Regions from separate parts of the Pseudonocardia sp. Ae150A_Ps1 genome, predicted to be linked through region 2. Evidence: predicted binding sites of a transcription regulator. Region 2 holds the regulator's gene; each other region holds the start of a gene.

Region 1 (6,929 bases), 5.3 Mb from region 2:
TCAGCGGTGCCGCCGACCTGCTCGCCGCGCCTCCCGCACTGCGTCCGACCTACATCGGGGCCGATCTGGCGGCCTTCACCCGGCACCCGGACGAGCTCGTGCCCGGCGCCCGGGACGGCTGGCGGGCCGAGATCGACGGCGACGCCCTCGTGCTGTCCGGTGACGGCCACGGCGACGAGCCCGTCGTGGACGCGCTCCGGGTGCTCTGTGCCGCCGCATGGGAGCACGGCACGCACCGGGTCACCGCCTCCGGAGACGTGGCCGCGGGCGTGCTGCACGAACTGGGCCTCGCAGACCGGCGAGCGGACCGACGAGCGGACTGACGAGCGGACCGACGGCCGGCTCGACGGTCGGCCCGAGGACCGGCCACGAGTGGTGGTCTGACGACCGCCCCGGCGACCCCTCGACGGGCGGCTCGATGGGCGGGCCGACGCGGCCCGGTGATCCACGGGCGGTGCCGCCGCGGCGACCGGGTGCCGGTGCGCCCGAGGCCGTCCGGCGCACCGGTGACCGCGACCTGTCCGTCGGGTCGGCCGTCGCGTCCGGCCGTCGGTGGGGTCGGCTACCGTGACGATGAGTCCCCCGTCCCCGGAGATCATCGATGAGCGTCCCCACACCCGGCCCGCGCCCGGGTGACCCGCGTCCGCCGGAGCAGCGTCCGGTCGCCGACCTGCGCGCCGACGTCGACGAGGCCGTCGCCGGCCTCGACTCCCTCGCCGAGCGCCCGGTGTCCGAGCACCCGGAGGCGTTCGAGCGGGTGCACTCGGCGCTCGGCCGGGCGCTCACCGCCGGGTCGGAGCGGGGCTGAGGGTGGCGCCCACCCGATCCCGCCTGGACGCCGAGCTGGTCCGGCGCCGGCTCGCCCGCTCCCGCGGCCAGGCCGCGGAGCTGATCGCCGCCGGCCGCGTCTCGGTCAACGGCATGCCCGCCGAGAAGGCCGCCACCGTCGTCGACCGGGACGCGCCCGTCGTCGTCCGCCCGGACGACGACGGCGAACCCGAGTGGGCCTCACGCGGCGCGAAGAAGCTGCTCGGCGCCCTCGACGCGTTCACCGTCGTCGACCCCGCCGGTCTCCGCTGCCTCGACGCCGGCGCCTCCACCGGGGGGTTCACCGACGTGCTGCTCACCCGCGGCGCGCGCGAGGTGGTCGCCGCCGACGTCGGATACGGCCAGCTGGTGTGGCGGCTGCAGTCCGACGAGCGCGTCCACGTGCACGACCGCACCAACGTCCGCGCGCTCGAGCCGGACGCGATCGGGGGTCCGGTGGACCTGACCGTCGCCGACCTCTCCTTCATCTCGCTGCGCACCGTCCTGCCCGCACTGACCGCCTGCACCGCGCCCGGCGGTGACCTGCTGCCGATGGTCAAGCCCCAGTTCGAGGTGGGGAAGCAGCGGCTCGGGTCCGGCGGCGTCGTGCGCAGCCCGGAGCTGCGGACCGAGACGTTGCGCGAGGTCGCGGCCACGGCCGTCGACCTGGGTCTGGTCGTGCTCGACGCGACGGCCAGCCCGCTGCCGGGGCCCTCCGGCAACGTCGAGTACTTCCTGCACCTGCACCGCCCGGGCGCCGGAGGGGCCACGACCGCGCCCGACCTGGAGCCGTTGCTGGCCGGTGCCGTCGCGGGAGGGCCGGCATGAGGGAGATCCTGCTCGTCCTGCACACCGGGCGTCCGGCGAACCGCAAGACCGCGCTGAACGTCATGAACGAGCTCGCCCGGCTCGGGCTGCGGGTCCGGGTGCTCGCCGACGAGTGGGCGGAGCTGGGCGCCGATCCCGACGTGCCGGAGGACTTCACCCCGGTGCAGGTCCCGGGCAGTCCGGAGTGCGCCCGCGGTGCCGAGGCGGTCCTCGTCCTGGGCGGCGACGGCACGCTGCTGCGCGCCGCCGATCTCGCCCGCCCGGCCGGGGTGCCGCTGCTCGGCGTCAACCTCGGGCACGTCGGATTCCTCGCCGAGGCCGAGGAGGACACCCTCGACGAGGCCCTGGAGAAGCTCGCCGCCGGCGACTACGAGGTGGAGGAACGCACCACGCTCGAGGCCGTCGTCCGGTCGAACGGCACCGTCCTGGGCCGCACCTGGGCGTTGAACGAGGCCGTCGTCGAGAAGAACACCCGCGGGCGGATCCTGGAGGTCGTCCTGGAGGTCGACGGCCGGCCGGTGTCGTCGTTCGGGTGCGACGGGGTGCTCTGCTCGACGCCGACCGGGTCGACCGCCTACGCCTTCTCCGCGGGCGGGCCGCTGATCTGGCCGCAGGTGCAGGCGCTGCTCGTCGTCCCCAGCAACGCGCACGCCCTGTTCGCCCGGCCGATGGTCATCGCACCGGACAGCGCGGTGGCGATCGAGGTGTCCGCCGACGGCCCGTCGGCGGTCCTCGACTGCGACGGCCGTCGCACCGTCTCGGTGCCGCCCGGCTCGCGGGTCGAGCTCAGCCGGGCGACCGAGCCGGTCCGGATGGTGCGGCTCGCCGCGCAGCCGTTCGCCGACCGCCTGGTCCGGAAGTTCGATCTCCCCGTCCGCGGCTGGCGCGGCCGGGGATCGAACACCTGATCGACCGTTCGGCGCACGGAGCCGACCGCGCGAACATCCGTTCGGTCTCGTGGCGCGTCGAGCATGGTGCCCGTCGGTCTTCGAACGTATGGTCGCCCGCATGTTGTCCGAGATGCGGATCCAGGGACTCGGCGTGATCGACGACGCGACCCTGGAGCTCGACCCGGGCCTGACCGTGCTCACCGGCGAGACAGGGGCCGGTAAGACCATGGCGGTGACGGGGCTGAACCTGCTCGGTGGCGGTCGCGCCGAGTCGTCGCGGGTGTCCGCGGGCGCGCGGCGGGCCGTCGTGGAGGGGCGGTTCACGGCGTCCCCCGGTGCGCTCGCGCTGGCCGAGGAGGTCGGCGCCGAGGCGGACGACGACGGCACGCTGATCGCCGCCCGCACCGTCTCCGCCGACGGGGGGTCCCGCGCGCACCTGGGTGGCCGGTCGGTGCCGAACGGCGTGCTCGGCCGTCTCGCCGAGGCCCAGCTCGCCGTGCACGGGCAGAACGACCAGCTCCGCCTGCTGCGCGGCTCGGACCAGCGCGCGTTGCTCGACCGCTTCGCCGGTGACCCGGTCGCGACGCCCCTCGCCGCCTACCGGGCGGTGCGCGCCGAGTGGCTGGAGATCGTCACCGAGCTGGCCGAGCGCCGCGACAACGCGCGCCGGCTCGCCCAGGAGGCCGACATGCTGCGGCACGGCCTCGCCGAGATCGACTCCGTCGACCCGCAGCCCGGTGAGGACCGTGCGCTCGTCGACCAGGCCCGCCGGATGGTGGAGGCCGACGACCTGCGCTCCGCCGCGGAGGGGACCCGGATGGCGCTGTCCGGCTCCGACGACGGCGAGACCCCCGGGGCGGTCGGCCTCGCGGGGCAGGCCAAGGGACTGGCCGAGGGCAGCGACGATCCCGCGCTGGCCGGGCTGGGGCCGCGCCTGGCCGAGGCGATCGCCGTGCTGGCCGATGCGGCCGCCGAGGTGTCGGTCTACCTCGACGGGCTCGACGCCGACCCGGAGCGCCTGTCCCAGGTGCTCGCCCGGCAGGCCGAGCTGAAGTCGCTCACCCGCAAGTACGCGGCCGACACCGACGGTGTCCTGGACTGGGCCGCGACGGCGCGCGACCGGCTCGCCGGGCTGGACACCTCCGACGAGGCGCTCGCCGACCTGGCCCGCCGCCGCGACGAGCTGGCCCGCGACCTGGCCGGCCACGCCGCCGAGGTCACCGCGGCACGCACCGAGGCGGCCGGGCGGCTCGCCGAGGCGACGACCGCCGAACTCGCCGGGCTGGCCATGAAGGACGCGCAGCTGCAGGTCGGTGTCGCGCCCCGGCCCGCCGGTGACGGGGGGCCGTCCCTCGTCGTCGGCGGACGCGAGTGCCACGCCGGCAGCGGCGGGGTCGACGAGGTGGAGATCCGCCTGGTCCCGCACGCCGGGGCGAGCGCGCAGCCGCTGCACAAGGGCGCCTCCGGCGGTGAGCTCTCCCGGGTGATGCTCGCCCTCGAGGTCGCACTGGCCGGTTCCGACCCGGTGCCGACGATGGTCTTCGACGAGGTCGACGCCGGCGTCGGTGGCCGGGCCGCGGTCGAGATCGGGCGCCGCCTCGCGCGGCTGGCCGCCCGCCACCAGGTGATCGTCGTGACACACCTGCCGCAGGTCGCGGCCTACGCCGACCGGCACCTCGTGGTGCACAAGGCCTCCGGTGAGGGTGTCACCCGCTCCAGCGTGACGCGGCTGTCCGAGGAGGAGCGGACCCAGGAGCTGGCCCGCATGCTCGCCGGGATGGACGACACCGACACCGGGCGCGCGCACGCCGAGGAGCTGCTCGCCGCGGCCACCGCGCACCGGCAGGCCGACCGCGCCGCCGAGCAGCCGGCGGACCTGGCCCAGGCCCGGTCGCGGCGGGCCGGCGCGACACGCGGCGGGAGCGGCACCCGGCGCCGGAAGGTCGCACAGGCCGGGTGAGGGGCCCGCGTCGCCCTCGCGACAGGGTGTCCCGTCGCGGGGCGGGCGTCGTGCCTCGGGCGGTGACACTGTGGTCACGCTGCGGCGTGCCTGCACCGTCCCGGGGCTCCCGGGTGTCACAGTGCCCGCCATGAAGCTGTCCGGCCTGCTGCACCGAACGCGACCGGAGCTGCCGGGGCTGACCGGCCCGGCCCGCACCGACCGTCGTACCGAAGCCCTGCTGCGCCGGCTCCGGCCCGGTGACATCGTCGTCCTCGACCAGGTCGACCTCGACCGCGCCACCGCCGACGCACTGGTGGCCGCGCGGGTCGCGGCGGTCGTCAACGCGTCGCCGTCGATCTCCGGCCGGTTCCCGAACCTGGGCCCCCAGGTGCTGGTCGAGGCCGGGGTCCCGCTCGTCGACGACTGCGGCACCGAGATCATGCGTTCGGTCAAGGACGGCGCGAAGGTCCGGCTCCACGAGGGAGTCCTGTACTCGGGGGAGCAGCCGCTCGGCGAGGGCCGCGAACAGACCGAGGACACCGTCGCCGACGCCCTCGACGAGGCCAAGCAGGGGCTCACCCACCAGCTCGAGGCGTTCGCCGCGAACACCACCGAGTTCATGCGCCGTGAGCGGTCCCTGCTCCTCGACGGCGACGGGGTCCCGGAGATCGACATCGCGCTCGACGGGCGCCCCGTGCTCGTCGTCGCCGCCGGTTTCGAGTACGCGGGGGTGCTGAAGCGGCTGCGGGCCTACATCAAGGAGTACCGGCCGGTGCTGGTCGGCGTCGGTGCCGGTGCGGACGCGCTGGTCAACGCGAAGTACCGGCCCGACCTGATCGTCGCCGACCCGTCGGAGGTGTCGAACCAGGCGCTGACCAGCGGGGCCGACGTCGTGGTGCCGGCCTTCCCGGACGGGCACGCCCCCGGTCTGCACCGCGTGCAGGACCTCGGCGCGAGTGCGGTCACCTTCCCGTCGATGGCCAACCCGGAGGACCTCGCGCTGCTGCTGGCGCACCACCGTGGCGCCAGCATGATCGTCACCGTGGGGCTGTCGGCGTCGATGGCGGAGTTCCTCGACCGCGGCCGGTCTGGCAGCAACGCGTCGACGTTCCTGACCCGGCTGCAGGCAGGCGGGTCGGTCGTCGACGGCGAGATGATCGCGCAGATGTACCGGAGCCGGACGTCGTTCGCGCCGCTGCTCCTGCTGATCGCCGCGGCACTCGTGGCGGTCGTGGTGGCGGTGCTCGTCTCCGGCGCCGGGCCCGCGGTGCTGGAGTGGGCCGGTGGGCTGGTCGAGACCGTGCGGTCCTGGTTCCCGGCGTGATCTCGCGGCGCTACCACCGGATCGCCCTGGTCGCCGTCTTCGTGCTGGCACTGGCCGCCGGGGTCGCCGTCGCGACCGTCGGGCTGCCGCAGCGGATCGCGAGCACGGTCGCGTCGACCACCGGCACCGGTGAGATCGACCAGCTGCGCACCGAGCGGGACGCGCTCGCGGCGCAGCAGCGGGCGAGCGACGAGTTCACCGCGCGCACCGCGCCCGGTCTGGTCAGGGAGAAGCTCGCCGGGGTGCCCGTCACCGTCGTCGCGCTCGGGGCCGACCCGGCCGACACGCGCGCCGTCGCCGAGCTGATCACCACCGCCGGCGGGAGCGTCGCGGGCGAGGTCGTGCTCACCCCGGCGGTCACCGACCCGGCCCGCGCCGACCAGCTGCGGGACCTCTCGGCACGGCTGCTGCCCGCCGGGGCGCAGCTGCCGGCGTCGTCGGACGCCGGAGCGCTCGCCGGTGGCCTGCTCGGCTCCGCGTTGCTCGCCCCGCAGGGCGGGGCCGCGCCGGACCCGCAGCAGGCCGGTGCGGTCGTCGCCGGTCTCGCCGGGGGTGGTTTCGCCGAGACGCCGGAGGGGGAGCTGTCCGCCGGGCGGCTCGCCGTCGTCGTCACCGGCGGCGCGTTCGGCGGGGTCGACGCCGCGGGGTCCGCGGCGACCGCCGCCGGGCTCGCCGACGAGCTGGACCGCCGCGGCGCCGGGGCGGTGCTCGCCGGACGGGACGCCGGCCCGTCGTCGGCCGTGGGGGCCGTCCGCGCGGACGCCGGCCAGGGCCCCGGACCGTCGACGGTCGACGGCGTCGGCACCTCGGCAGGCCGGGTCGCGACCGTCCTCGCGCTCGCCGAGCGCAACGCCGGACGGGCCGGTCAGTACGGCTCCGGCGCGGGGTCCACGGGCCCGGTTCCGGCCCTCTGAGCGCGATCGGTAGGCTGAAGCTCCGTGCAGACTCGCGCCACCCGTCATCTGTTCGTCACCGGTGGGGTCGCATCCTCGCTGGGTAAGGGCCTCACCGCTTCGAGCCTGGGCCAACTGCTCACCGCTCGCGGGCTCCGCGTCACCATGCAGAAGCTCGACCCGTACCTCAACGTCGATCCCGGAACGATGAACCCGTTCCAGCACGGCGAGGTCTTCGTGACCGA
Region 2 (6,929 bases):
GGTCGCGATCGTCGGCTACACCAACGCCGGAAAGTCCAGCCTCCTCAACCAGCTGACCGACGCCGGGGTCCTGGTCCAGGACTCGCTGTTCGCGACGCTGGACCCGACGACGCGCCGCTCCGAGACGCCCGACGGCCGCGCCTACACCCTCACCGACACGGTCGGGTTCGTGCGGCACCTGCCGCACCAGCTCGTCGAGGCGTTCCGCTCGACGCTGGAGGAGGCGGCCCGGGCGGACCTGCTGGTGCACGTCGTCGACGGCTCCGACCCGCTGCCCGACGACCAGATCGCCGCGGTCCGGCAGGTCCTCGTGGAGATCGGCGAGGAGCAGGGCGGCACCATGCCGCGGGAGCTCCTGGTGATCAACAAGGTCGACGCCGCCGGTGACCTCGCACTGGCCCGGCTGCGGCACGCCCAGCCGGAGGCGGTGTTCGTCTCCGCGCACGACGGCAGCGGCATCGGGAAGCTCCGCGACCGGATCGCGGAGCTGCTCCCGCGCCCCGAGTACGAGGTCGACCTGCTGCTGCCCTACACCGAGGGTGCGCTCGTGGCCCGGCTCCACGACGAGGGCGAGGTCCTCGCCGAGGAGCACACCGGTGAGGGCACCCGGGTCCGCGCCCGGGTCGGTCCGGAGCTCGGCACCGCGGTGCTCCCGTACGCCGTCGGCGGGACCGCGACGGTGCCCGCGGACACCGATCCTGCGGGCACCGACCTGCCCGCGACGGCGGCAGGGCACTGAGCCCGAGGGGGCCCCGCACGTCCTGGCCCTGCATGTCCCGGCCCCGGCGGAGCAGGCTCCGTGTGGGGCCGGTCGCCGTCGCGCTCGGGATCGTCCTCGGCATCAGCGGTGCCGGAGCCGGCGGGGTGACGGCGGCGCACGCCGCGCCGGACGAGGTCCCGGGGGCCCCGCCACGGACCGGGGCCGCACCCGGGCCGGCAGCGCCGCGTCCGGTCTGCACGGCCGAGGACCCGCGGGCCGCCGAGCTCTCCGGGCTGGTCGCCGAGGGCCCACCGGGAGCGGGCCCGGTGCGGTACCGGGCGATCGTCGACGGCGGCGGAACCGGCGAGGTCCTCACGCTCGACCCGGTGACCTGCGCGGTCACCGAGATCCGGGACACCGGTGTCCGGGTCACCGACGTCGAGGACCTCGGTGCGACACCCGACGGGACCCTCTGGCTCGCCGACATCGGCGACAACCGCGGCGACCGCGGCACGGTGCGCCTGGTCGAGCTGCCGGTGTCCGGGCCCGCGCGGGCGCACGACCTCGTCTACCCGGACGGGCCGCGCGACGCCGAGGCGATCCTCCTCGCCGACGACGGGACCCCGCTGATCGTCGCGAAGACCACGGGGGCGGCCGGGGTGTACCGGCCCGCCGGCCCGCTCGACGGCGGCGCCGCACCGGTCACGCTGGACCGGGTCGGCGAGGTGGTCCTCCCGTACTCCGCCACGTCCGGCGGCCCGCTCGGCGCCACCGGGACCCGGACGGTCACCGGGGGAGCGGTCGGCCCTCCCGGCGCCGACGGCGGCCGGGTCGCCGCGCTGCGGACCTACACCGACGCGTGGGTGTTCCCGCTGCGCCCGCCACCGGACGGCCGGGTCTCCGCGGACGCGCTCGTCGAGGCCCTGCGCGCAGCGCCGCTGCCGGTGCCGCTGCCGGACGAGGCCCAGGGGGAGGCGGTGGCCCTCGACGGCCGCGGGACGCTGCACTCCGGCTCGGAGGCCCGCGGGCTCTCGCCGGCGGGCGTCCGGGCCGTGCCCGGCGTGGCGACGGCCGCGACCGCCGCGGCGGCCCCCGTGGTCGCGCAACCGGCGGAGGTGCCCCGCACCGGGTCGTTCCCGCCGTGGCTGCCCGCCGTCGCCGGGGCCGGGGTGCTCGGGGTGCTGCTGCTGGCCGGGATCGGCGCGATGGTCCTGCACGGCCGCCGGCGGAGCTGATCCGCCGACGGCCCGGTCCCGCGCCTCAGAGCCGGCGCATGACCGCGACGACCCGGCCCAGGATCGACGCGTCGTCCCCCGGGATCGGGTCGTACGCCTCGTTCGCCGGCATCAGCCAGATGTGCCCATCCTTGCGGCGGAACGTCTTCACCGTCGCCTCGCCGTCGATCATCGCGGCCACGACCTCGCCCTGCTCGGCGACCGGCTGCTGCCGGACGACGACCCAGTCCCCGTCGGTGATCGCGGCGTCGACCATCGAGTCGCCCTTGACGTTGAGCAGGAACAACGTGCCCTCGCCGACGATCTCCCGCGGGAGCGGGAACACGTCCTGCACGGCCTGCTCGGCGAGGATCGGCCCGCCCGCTGCGATGTCACCGAGCAGCGGCACGAAGGCCGGTGCCGGGCGCTCGGACCGGACCGCCTCGGTGTCCGCGTCGGTGCCGTCGCCCGCCGCGGCCTGCTCCGGGCTCCGGACGTCGACCGCCCGGGTCCGGTTCGGGTCCCGGCGGAGGAAGCCCTTCCGCTCCAGGGTCCGCAGCTGGTGGTGCACCGAGGAGGTGGAGGTCAGCCCCACCGCGTCCCCGATCTCGCGCACGCTCGGCGGGTACCCGTACCGGTCCACCCAGTCCCGGATCACCGACAGGACCTTCCGCTGCCGCGGGGTCAGCCCACGGGTGTCGGCCGGGGGCTCGGGGAACTCCCGGACGTCCGCGGATCCCGGCCCGGCGGGCGCACCGCCTCCGGACTCGTCCGCTGCCATCGCATTCGCCTCCTCGAGGATCTACCGGCACGAACACTAGCCAAGTCCGGGCCGTCCGCCAAACATGCGTTCGAAGTTCGCGCCGGGCGTGTCGTGGATTCCGTCGGACCCCGGTGGTAGAACAGCGCACAGGCGTTCGATCGAACATCGATTCGACGACTTCGGTCCGGCGCCCGTACAGCGCCGGAGACCGGGAGGGGTGGAGATCGTGAGCGCGACGACGGAGGTGCGGGTGGTCCCCGGCGGTGTCCGCCCGCCGGTCACCGCGGAGCTGGTTCGGACGGCGCCGCTCGCGGTGCCGCCGCCGTGTGGGACGACGGTCCGGGTGTTCTCCGCGACGCCTGCGGCGGTCAGGATGCCGCCGGGTGCGCGCTCGGCGGGGTCGGCGGGTGCGCCCTCCGTGCTGCACCGGGCGGTCGCCGCCGTGGGCGTGCTGGTCGCCTCCGCCACGGCGGTCGTCGGGCTGGGCCTGCTGGCCGAGGTCGCCACCGCCGGCGTCGTCCCGGTCGCTCCGGCGGCCGTGTCCACGGGTCGCTGACCCGCCGGCGTCGGCGGGCCCGCGGGCGCCGGCCGGCGGCCCCCCGTTTCTGTCGGGGGGCCGGTGCTACACAGCTCGTACACTCGTTCGACCGGGCTGGGGGAAGGGCCGGTCGGGGGTGAGCAGGGCGCGCGGCCGGGTGTGGCCGGGCGCCGACGGCGACCGCCCCGCCCCGGGTGGGGCGGTCCGCGAGGAGCAGGAGGAGCCATGCGAGAGCTCGACGTGCGTGACGTGGCGCGGGGGACCCGCGAGACGGCGCGGGGAACGCGCTCCGCCGGACCGCGTGAGCGCAGGCGCCCGGTCCGGCCGGTCTGCGCGGGCGGGGGCCGCTCCACGGCGGCGCTGCGCGACGCCGACCCCGTCGAGGACCGGGCGGTGCCGGTGGCCGAGGGCGTCCGCCGGCCGTCGGCGGCCGAGCGTGCCGCGCTCCGCTGGGCCGGCATCGAGCGGGCCGAGGGCGGCCACGACCGTCCGGAGCGCGCCGGGCGCCGCACCGTCCACGGTGTGCCGGTCGTCCCGGGCGCGGCACCGGCGTGGCGGACGACGGGGGTCCCCGGGCGTGACCGGCGGCCGGTGGCGGCGGGCCCGTCGTCCGTGCCCGCGCCGCGTACGGTTCGTCCGCTGCACCGCCGGTGCGTCGCCCCGGCGCGTCGCCGGACGCGGCAGGCGCAGGCGCACTCGCGGGGCTCCCGGCTGCTGGCCGGGGTGGCGGTCGCGCTGTGCGCGGCGACCGTCGTCGTGGTGCTCGGGCTGCTGGGTGACGCGGCCGCCGGGTGGAACGCCGGCGGCGCGACGGCCCCCGCGAGCCCGGCGGGGCCGGTCGTGACGGCGGCGACCGGACGCTGACCGGTGGCCGCCGGGCGCGACACACTGGCGTGTCGCGGAACCGGGTGGTCGTCCGGCGCGGTCGTTCCGGGGCGACGGACGGCGGGCGGTGCCGGCGTGCACGACCTGATCAGGGCGTATGCATCCGTTCATGATCGGTTGCTGTCGGCGGGGACCGGGAGCCGGTGTGCGAGGCTTCGGGTCCCGATCGGGCGAAGCTCGGCGCCGCGCCGCCCCTGGGATGGCGCACCCCTAGATGTAGGGGTTACATTGGTGTCGTTCTCCCACGGGTTGGGGAACAGGTCATCGCGGAGAGTCTCCGGTAGGTCGCGGGAGAAAGAGGGTGGGTACGTCGTGCGTTGCCCCTTCTGCCGCCACCCGGACTCGCGGGTGATCGATTCCCGGACCGCCGACGACGGGACGTGTACCCGCCGTCGCCGGTCCTGCACCGCGTGCGGTCGCCGGTTCACCACGGTCGAGGAGACCGTGCTCGCCGTCGTCAAGCGCAGCGGGGTGAGCGAGCCCTTCAGCCGCCAGAAGGTGGTCGGAGGGGTTCGGCGGGCGTGTCAGGGCCGGCCGGTCGACGAGGACGACCTGCAGCAGCTCGCCCACAGGGTCGAGGAGACGGTGCGTGCCCGCGGGGCGGCCGAGATTCCCAGCCACGAGGTGGGGCTGGCGATCCTCGGACCGTTGCGCGATCTCGACGAGGTCGCGTACCTGCGGTTCGCGAGCGTCTACCGGTCCTTCTCCTCCATCGAGGACTTCGAGAAGGAGATCGCCGATCTGCGTACGGCGGCTGCCGGGGAAGCAGCCGACGACGCGGCCGGCAACCGGGACGGCTGAACCGGGCGACCGATCGGACCGGTGCGGGCACCAGGGGGCGCGCACACCGGCACCGCGGGAGCCACGTCGGCAGGACCGGAAGGGGGACGGTGCACGGCACCGTCCGGGGAACGCCCGCGCACCCCAGCGCGCGGGCGGGCAGAGGACGTCGGATGCGGAGGCAGTTCATGACCGAGACCGTCGGGGGCCCGACGACAGGCACCGGGAGCGAGAGCACGAACGGCGCGGGGGAGGCCCCGAAGGCCGCCCGCGGCCGGGGCAAGGCCGGCGCGAAGCGCCGTGGCCTGACCGTGCCGCGCGTCTTCACCACCGAGGGCGTCCACCCGTACGAGCAGGTCGAGTGGGAGCGCCGCGACGTCGTCATGACGAACTGGCGTGACGACACGGTCAACTTCGAGCAGCGCGGCGTGGAGTTCCCGTCGTCCTGGTCGGTGAACGCCACTAACATCGTCACGAGCAAGTACTTCCGCGGTGCGGTCGGCTCCGAGACGCGGGAGTCCAGCCTCAAGCAGCTCGTCGAGCGCGTCGTCGGGACCTACCGGCGGGCCGGGGTCGAGAACGGCTACTTCGCCACGGACGCCGCCGCCGAGGTGTTCGACCACGAGCTGACCTGGATGCTGATCCACCAGGTGTTCAGCTTCAACTCGCCGGTGTGGTTCAACGTCGGTACGCCCAGCCCGCAGCAGGTCAGCGCCTGCTTCATCCTGTCGGTCGACGACACGATGGAGTCGATCCTGAACTGGTACCGGGAGGAGGGCCTGATCTTCAAGGGCGGCTCCGGTGCCGGTCTGAACCTCTCCCGCATCCGGTCGTCGAAGGAGCTGCTGTCCTCGGGCGGCACCGCGTCGGGCCCGGTCTCCTTCATGCGCGGTGCGGACGCCTCCGCCGGGACGATCAAGTCCGGGGGCGCGACCCGCCGGGCGGCGAAGATGGTCGTCCTCGACGTCGACCACCCCGACGTCGAGGAGTTCGTCGAGACCAAGGCCAAGGAGGAGGCCAAGGTCCGCGTGCTGCGCGACGCCGGCTTCGACATGGACCTCGGCGGCTCCGACATCACCTCGGTGCAGTACCAGAACGCCAACAACTCGATCCGGGTCTCCGACGAGTTCATGCGCGCCGTCGAGGAGGACACCGAGTTCGGCCTGCGCGCCCGGATGACCGGCGAGGTGATCGACACCGTCGACGCCCGCAAGCTCTTCCACGGCATCGCCGAGGCCGCCTGGAACTGCGCCGACCCCGGCATCCAGTACGACGGCACGATCAACGACTGGCACACCTGCCCGGAGTCGGGCCGGATCACCGCGTCGAACCCGTGCTCGGAGTACATGCACCTGGACAACTCCAGCTGCAACCTCGCGTCGCTGAACCTGCTGAAGTTCCTCGACGCCGACGACCGGTTCGACGCCGAGACCTTCGCCAATGCCGTCGAGCTGATCATCACCGCGATGGACATCTCCATCTGCTTCGCGGACTTCCCGACCGACCCGATCGCCGACACCACCCGGAAGTTCCGGCAGCTCGGCATCGGCTACGCGAACCTCGGCGCGCTGCTCATGGCGACCGGGCACGCGTACGACTCGGAGGGCGGCCGCGCGCTGGCCGGCGCGATCACCTCCCTCATGACCGGTGCCGCGTACAAGCGCTCCGCGGAGCTCGCCGGTGTCGTCGGCCCGTACGAGGGCTACGCCCGCAACGCCGAGGCGCACCAGCGGGTGATCCGCAAGCACGCGGCCGCGAACGACGGGATCTGCACCTTCGCGGCGTCCACCGCGATCCAGAAGCTCGCCACGCTGACCTGGAAGCAGTGCCAGGAGATCGGCGAGGCGAACGGCTGGCGCAACGCCCAGGCCTCCGTGCTGGCACCGACCGGCACGATCGGCCTGATGATGGACTGCGACACGACCGGCATCGAGCCGGACCTGGCGCTGGTCAAGTTCAAGAAGCTGGTCGGCGGCGGCTCCATGCAGATCGTCAACCAGTCGGTGCGCCGGGCGCTGGACAACCTCGGCTACCAGGCCGAGCAGGCCG
Region 3 (6,929 bases), 3.8 Mb from region 2:
GCCAGGTTCCGGCCCATCGCGTCCGGGTGCACCTGCAGTCCCTCGAGACACGTCCGCAGCCGGGAGGCGGCGCCGGCGGCGACCCGGAGCAGCCCGGTGAGCGTCTCCCACTCGGCGTGCCAGGCGCCGGCGGCGCGCTGGAACTCCTGCTCCTGCGCCGCGAGCAGGGTCGCGACGAGGCCGGGGGCCCGCGTCGCGGCGCCGCGGGCGGTCACGGCCGCGGCGGGGTTGCGCTTATGCGGCATCGACGACGAGTCCCCCGGCGCGGCCTCGGACACCTCGGCCAGCTCGGTCGCCGACAGCAGGACGACGTCGCCCGCCGGCTTCGCGCACGCCCCCGCCGCGACGCCGAGCGCCCCGGCGAGCTCGCCGATCCGGGTGCGCTCGGTGTGCCACGGGACGCCCTGCGGGGCGAGCCCGAGCCGGGCGGCGAGCGCGTCGGCGACGGCCGGGCCGTGCTGGTGGGTCGCGGCGAGGGTGCCGGCGGCGCCGCCGTACTGGACGGGGAGCTCGTCGAGCACCGCCGCGAGCCGCACCCGGGCGCGGTCCAGGCCGGCGCACCAGTTCGCGGCGACCAGGCCGAACGTCGTGGGGAGCGCCTGCTGACCCAGGGTCCGGGCGGCACACGGGGTTCCGCGGTGGTCGCGGGCGAGCGCGGCCGCGGCGTCCGCGCAGGCGGCCAGGTCCTCGGTGATCCGGTGCCCGGCCCGGCGGGTGAGCAGCACGAGCGCGGTGTCCAGGACGTCCTGGCTGGTCGCGCCCGGGTGCACCGCCCGCTCGGCGCCCGGCTGGATCCGGGCAGCGGCCGCTTTCAAGCGCTTGACCAGCGGGATCACCGGGTTGCCGCCCTCGACGGACTCCGCGGCGAGCGCGGCCGGGTCCACCCCGGCGACGGCCGCGACGGCCCGCTCGACCCCGTCGGCGTCGTCGGTGGAGACCGCGTCCTGTTCGGCCGCGACCGCCGAGAGCGCCAGCTCGACCTCGAGCAGCGCGGCGATCCAGGCGCCGTCGTCGAGCAGCACGTCGACCCGGTCCGTGCCGGACAGCGGGCCGAAGAGGGCGTTCGCCATGCGGACGAGTGTACGCAGAGAGAACAGGGAGAATGGAGCCGTGCTGACCCACATCCTCCTCGATCTCGACGGCACCCTCGTCGACTCCGCCCCCGGCATCCTCGGCTCGATGCGCCGCGCCATCGACGAGGTCGGCCTCGACGTGCCCGAGTCCGCGCTGGGCACCCACCTGCTCGGGCCGCCGCTCTACCGCTCGCTCCCGCCGATCCTCGGCGAGGAGGGCACGGCGGCGGTACTGCCGGTCTACCGCCGGATCTACGGCGACGAGGACGGCTGGATGGGGAGCAGGCCCTACCCCGGCGTCGAGGAGCTGCTGCGGGCGCTCGGCGACGCCGGCGTGACGATGGCGCTCGCCACCAGCAAGGCCGAGCCGTCGGCGCGCAAGATCCTCGCTCACCACGGCTGGACCGACCTGTTCACCGAGATCGTCGGCGACACCCGCACCGCCGACCGCCCGACCAAGGGCGCCGTGGTCGCCGAGGCGCTGCGCCGGCTGGGGAACCCGTCCGGTGCGGACGAGCCGCTGATGGTCGGCGACCGGCTGCACGACGTCGAGGGGTCGGCCGAGCACGGCCTCCGCTGTGCCGGCGCGGGCTGGGGCTACGCCGAGCCGGGCGAGCTGGAAGCCGCGGGTGCCGAGATCGTGTACGCATCCGCGGACGATCTCCGGGTCGCACTCCTCGGCTGAGGACTTCCTTTCGCCGGCCCGTTCGCGACCGGTAGACACCGAGGTATGACGGTCGTCTCACTGCACCGGTACCCGGTGAAATCCATGCTCGGCGAGTCCGTGGAACGGTCGGTGGTGACCGGCCGCGGGCTGCTGGGCGACCGGGCACTGGCGGTGTACGACGTCGAGTCGGGCACCGTCGCGAGCGCCAAGGTCCCGCGCCTGTGGTCGGGCCTGCTCGACTTCTCCGCGCGGTTCGCCGCCGAGCCGGAACCGGGCCGCCCGCTGCCCGAGGTGGAGATCCGCTTCCCGGACGGCTCGATGCTGCGCTCCGACGACCCGGGGATCGACACGGCGCTCTCCGCGATCCTCGACCGCGAGGTCCGGCTCATCGCCGAGCCACCGGAGGGCAGCCAGTTCGAGGAGGTCTGGCCGGAGTTCGACGACCTCCCGATCGACCAGCTCGCCCCCGGGCAGCTGATCGAGGGCACCACCGCCCGGCACGAGGACACCGGCGAGCGGGTCAGCCGGTTCGACGTCTCCGCGTTCGGCGCGCCGGGCACCTTCTTCGACCTGTCCACGCTGCACGTGCTCACCGAGTCCACACTGGACCGGTTGCGCGAGCTCGCCCCGGACGCGACCTTCGACCCGCGCCGTTACCGCCCGAACGTCGTCCTTCGCGGCGAGGACGCCGGCTTCCTCGAGAACGACTGGCCGGGGTCGGACGGCACCATCGGCGGCGTCGCCGTGCGGTACTCGTTCGCCACCATGCGGTGCGTGATGACGACGCTGGCGCAGGGCGACCTGCCCCGCGACCCCGGCACCCTGCGGACCATCGCCAAGCACAACCGGATCGAGATCCCGCAGATCGGCGGGGTCTGGGCGTGCGCCGGGGTGTACGCCGACGTCGTCACCGACGGGGAGATCGCGGTCGGCGACGAGCACGAGGCCCCCACCGCGGCCTGACCCCGCGCCCGGCACCCGGTCGGCGCACCCCGCCACCGTCGGCGCACCCCGTCACGTGGCGAGGCACCCCACGCGACGGGTGCGTGAGCCGGCGCCGGGGTGCACGGACAGACGACGGGGTGCTCCGGCTCGAGACGGCCGCCGGACGGAGCGGGCCTGGCTACGCGACGGCGCACGCCCGCGCTCCGTCGGCACCGATGGCGTTCGCACAGCGAACGCTTGTCCGCAGATCGCACACTGCGGTACCGTCGCGTCCGACGGAGGTGCGTGATGGACAAGGTGGTGGCATCCGCCGCGGACGCGGTCGCCGACATCGGCGACGGCGCGTCGCTCGCGGTCGGCGGGTTCGGCATGTCGGGGGTCCCGACGGTGCTGATCGCCGCCCTGCTGGAGCAGGGCGCGACCGATCTGGAGACGATCTCGAACAACCTCGGCGTCGACGGCTTCGGCCTCGGCACCCTGCTGTCCGCCGGCCGGATCCGGCGCACGATCGGCTCCTACGTCGGCAACAACAAGGAGTTCGCCCGCCAGTACCTGGGCGGCGAGCTGGAGCTGGAGCTGACCCCGCAGGGCACGCTCGCCGAGCGGCTGCGCGCCGGGGGCGCGGGGATCCCGGCGTTCTACACCCCGGCCGGTGTCGGCACGCTCGTCGCCGACGGCGGCCTCCCCTGGCGCTACGCACCCGACGGCTCCGTCGCGGTCATGTCGCCCGAGAAGGAGGTCCGCGAGTTCGACGGCGTGTCCTACGTCCTCGAGCGCGCACTGACCCCCGACTTCGGGCTGGTCCACGCCTGGAAGGGCGACCGGCACGGCAACCTCGTGTTCCGGCGTTCGGCGCGAAACTTCAACCCGGACGCGGCCGCCGCGGGCCGGGTCACGATCGCGCAGGTCGAGCACCTGGTCGAGCCGGGCGAGATCGACCCGGACCACGTGCACACCCCCGGCATCCACGTCCAGCGCGTCCTGCACGTGCCCGGCGTGGAGAAGCCGGTCGAGTTCAGGACGGTGAGCGGCTGATGGCCCTGACACGCGACGAGATGGCCGCCCGGGTCACCGAGGAACTCCCGGACGGGTCGTACGTGAACCTCGGCATCGGCATGCCGACCCTGGTCCCCGGGCACATCCCCGACGGCCGCACGGTGGTCCTGCACTCGGAGAACGGGATCCTCGGCGTCGGTCCCTACCCCACCGACGACGAGATCGACCCCGACCTGATCAACGCCGGCAAGGAGACCGTCACCGTCGCCGACGGCGCCGCCTACTTCGGGTCTGCGGAGAGCTTCGGCCAGATCCGGGCCGGGAAGCTCGACGTCGCCGTCCTCGGCGGCATGGAGGTCGCGGCGAACGGCGATCTCGCGAACTGGGCCGTCCCCGGCAAGATGATCAAGGGGATGGGCGGCGCGATGGACCTCGTGCACGGCGCCCGGCGCGTCGTCGTGATGATGGACCACGTCTCGAAGGACGGGTCACCGAAGATCGTCGAGCGCTGCTCGCTGCCGATCACCGGCCTGGGCTGCGTGACCCGGATCGTCACCGACCTCGCCGTCATCGACGTGACACCCGACGGTCTCGCGCTGGTCGAGACCGCCCCGGGCGTCTCCGCCGACGAGGTGCGGGAGAAGACCGGCGCCCCGCTGGCCTGACGGCTCGTGAGTGGTTGACGCGGTCCTGACCGCGTCAACCACTCACGGGCGCGCAGCGCCCACCGTGACGGGCATCCCCGTCAGCCCGCGGACCAGGGTCGACTCGCGGTAGGTCAGCTCCGACGGGTCGACGGCGAGCGCGAGGTCCGGGCGCTGCGCGACCAGCTTCCCGATCGCCACCCGTCCCTCGGTGCGTGCCAGCTGGGCGCCCAGGCAGAAGTGGATGCCGTGCCCGAAGAACACCCCGCCGGACGCGTCCCGGGTGATGTCGAGCTCCTCGGCCCGCTCGGTCCACGCGGGGTCCCGGTTGGCCGCGGCCAGGCCGAGCATGACCGTCGACCCGGCGGGGATGGTCACCCCGGAGTAGGTGACGTCCTCGCTCGCGAACCGCATCGGCGTGTTCGTCACCGGCGACTCGAAGCGCAGGAACTCCTCCACCGCCGACGTGATCAGTGACGGGTCGTCCTGCAGCCTCGCCCGCTCCCCGGGATGGGTCAGGAGGGCCAGGACGCCGTTGCCGATCAGGTTGACCGTCGTCTCGTGCCCGGCGATGAGCAGCAGCATCGCCATGGCGACGAGCTCCTCGTGGGACAGGGTGTCGCCGTCGGCCTCGCTGACCGCGAGCAGCGACGAGAGCAGCGCGTCGTCGGGCTCGGTGCGCTTGCGCTCGATGAGCTCGCTCAGGTAGCCGTGCAGGCTGCCCATCGCGGCGAACTTCTCCTCCTGCGGCGAGTCGTCGACCATCACCGACGACCACGCGGAGAACTGGTCCCGGTCCTCCGCAGGCACGCCGAGCAGCTCGCAGATCACGAGCACCGGGACGAGGAACGCGTACTCCCGCATGAGGTCGACCGGCCGGTCGGCGGGCAGCCGGTCCAGCAGCTCCTGGGTGATCTCCTCGACCCGCGGCTGCAGCTCGTTCATCCGCCGGACGGTGAACGAGCGGCTGACCAGCTTCCGCAGCCGGGTGTGGTCCGGCGGGTCCATCAGGATCATCATCGGCGTCGGCGCCGCGGCGTGCTCGTCCCGCTGGTCCGCCGGCAGCGTGTAGCGCCAGTCCTTCGACAGCCGTGGGTCGACGAACGCCTCCCGGACGTCGGCGTAGCGGGTGATCAGCCACGCCTTCCCGTCCGGCAGCGCCAGCTCGCGCACCGGCTCGTCGTCGCGCAGCGCCGCGTAGGCGGGGTGCGGGTCGGTCCAGAAGTCGCCGGAGAACAGGGCGTGCGGCTCGGTGCCGGTGGTGGTCAGCGCCATGTCCCCATGGTGCCAGCGATGGGTAAGCGACCGCTTACATCAGCCGAGACGAGTGGCGGAGCACACATCCGGGTCCAGCGCGACGTCCGCCGGGGCCGGCCGCCCGAGGATCACCGACGCGGCAGGGCGGCCAGCGCCGGGGCGGACTCGATCCCGGACCCGCCCTGCCCCGCGACGAGGTGGAAGCCGGGGTGACCGGGGCGGGCACCCAGCACCGGGGCCCGGTCCGGGGCGAACGTCCGCAGGCCGGCCCATGCGGTCCGCACCGAGCGCAGGCCCAGCGTGATCGCCTCGCCGACCCGGTCCAGCGCGAGCGCGACGTCGAGCTCGTCGGGCCGGGCGTCGCCGGGCGGCTGCGGGGTCTCGTCGGCGGGTGACACCAGGACGGCGTCGGCCTCGGGCTTGAGGTACCAGCGCTCGGCCGCGTCCGCGATCAGCGGGAGCGGTGCTCCGCCCGGGCGGAGCACCGACGGATCGGCGACCGGGCAGGCGGCGATCGTGCGGCGGTGCGGCACCAGCCCGGCGCCGGAGACGCCCGCCAGTGCGGCCACCTCGTCGGCCCAGGCCCCGGCGGCGTCGACGACGGCGCCGGCCCGCACGACGTGCCCGGCGACCGTCCGCGCGGTCCAGCCGTCGCCGTCGCGGGCCAGCGCGCTCACCCGGGCGTCGCGCAGGACGGTGCCGCCGCGGGCGCGCAGGCCGCGCCGGTAGCCGTCGTGCAGGGCCGCGGTGTCGACGTCGGCCGCGCCGGCGGTCCAGGCGGCGGCCCGGGGCGGCCGGCGCAGGACGGGTGCCCGGCGGTGCGCCTCGTCCGGGTCCAGCGCCACCGGGGCGCCCGGCTCGCCGGCCTGGTCGGCGAGCATCGCGGCCAGGGCAGCGGCGCCGTCGTCGTCGGTGCCGACGTGCAGCACCGGGCGCGGGGTCAGCAGCGGCGGGGTGCCGAGCTCGTCGGGCAGCGCGGCGAAACGCGGCCCGGACGCCGCGATCAGCGCCCGGAACGGCCCCGACCCGTGCCCGGGGATGTAGGTCGCCGCGGACCGTGCGGTCGAGTGCACCGGCATGTCGGTCTCGGCCTCCAGCAGCACGACGCGCGCGTGCGCGGCCAGCTCGTAGGCCACCGACACACCGGCGATCCCGCCGCCGATCACGACCAGGTCCGTCAGGTGCGCGTCCACCGGCGCGACGGTAGCCGCGGAAAACCGGTGGCACGCCGTGGCGGTGGTCTCCTACCGTTCCCGCCATGCTGATCCGGTTCCTCTGAGCGGCCCGCCGGGGCTCCTCCCGCGAGTCCCCGCGCCCGCCGGCCCGTGACGTCCGTCCCCGGGCCCG

What was found. Region 2 encodes LexA, which represses DNA repair genes until DNA is damaged. Its sites were predicted from a motif close to CGAACACGTGTTCG; they were not measured.
Region 1: the regulator LexA is predicted to act here: its motif matches at 2,574-2,587, upstream of recN (DNA repair protein RecN).
Region 3: the regulator LexA is predicted to act here: its motif matches at 2,916-2,929, upstream of Ae150APs1_RS06565 (CoA transferase subunit A).

What each region holds. Positions count from the first base shown of each region.
Region 1 covers NZ_MCIJ01000001.1:963-7,891, forward strand. The annotation lists gene Ae150APs1_RS00010 (HAD hydrolase-like protein) at 1-323, shown strand, start outside; gene Ae150APs1_RS00015 (hypothetical protein) at 602-808, shown strand; gene Ae150APs1_RS00020 (TlyA family RNA methyltransferase) at 811-1,635, shown strand; gene Ae150APs1_RS00025 (NAD kinase) at 1,632-2,543, shown strand; gene recN (DNA repair protein RecN) at 2,644-4,485, shown strand; gene steA (putative cytokinetic ring protein SteA) at 4,616-5,791, shown strand; gene Ae150APs1_RS00040 (copper transporter) at 5,788-6,705, shown strand; gene Ae150APs1_RS00045 (CTP synthase) at 6,730-6,929, shown strand, end outside.
Region 2 covers NZ_MCIJ01000001.1:5,318,269-5,325,197, forward strand. The annotation lists gene hflX (GTPase HflX) at 1-739, shown strand, start outside; gene Ae150APs1_RS25045 (hypothetical protein) at 772-1,935, shown strand; gene lexA (transcriptional repressor LexA) at 1,961-2,695, opposite strand; gene Ae150APs1_RS25055 (hypothetical protein) at 2,904-3,233, shown strand; gene Ae150APs1_RS25060 (hypothetical protein) at 3,441-4,079, shown strand; gene nrdR (transcriptional regulator NrdR) at 4,413-4,901, shown strand; gene Ae150APs1_RS25070 (vitamin B12-dependent ribonucleotide reductase) at 5,069-6,929, shown strand, end outside.
Region 3 covers NZ_MCIJ01000001.1:1,485,473-1,492,401, forward strand. The annotation lists gene Ae150APs1_RS06550 (lyase family protein) at 1-1,070, opposite strand, end outside; gene Ae150APs1_RS06555 (HAD hydrolase-like protein) at 1,111-1,758, shown strand; gene Ae150APs1_RS06560 (MOSC N-terminal beta barrel domain-containing protein) at 1,804-2,703, shown strand; gene Ae150APs1_RS06565 (CoA transferase subunit A) at 2,974-3,720, shown strand; gene Ae150APs1_RS06570 (3-oxoacid CoA-transferase subunit B) at 3,720-4,346, shown strand; gene Ae150APs1_RS06575 (cytochrome P450) at 4,389-5,600, opposite strand; gene Ae150APs1_RS06580 (FAD-dependent oxidoreductase) at 5,711-6,775, opposite strand.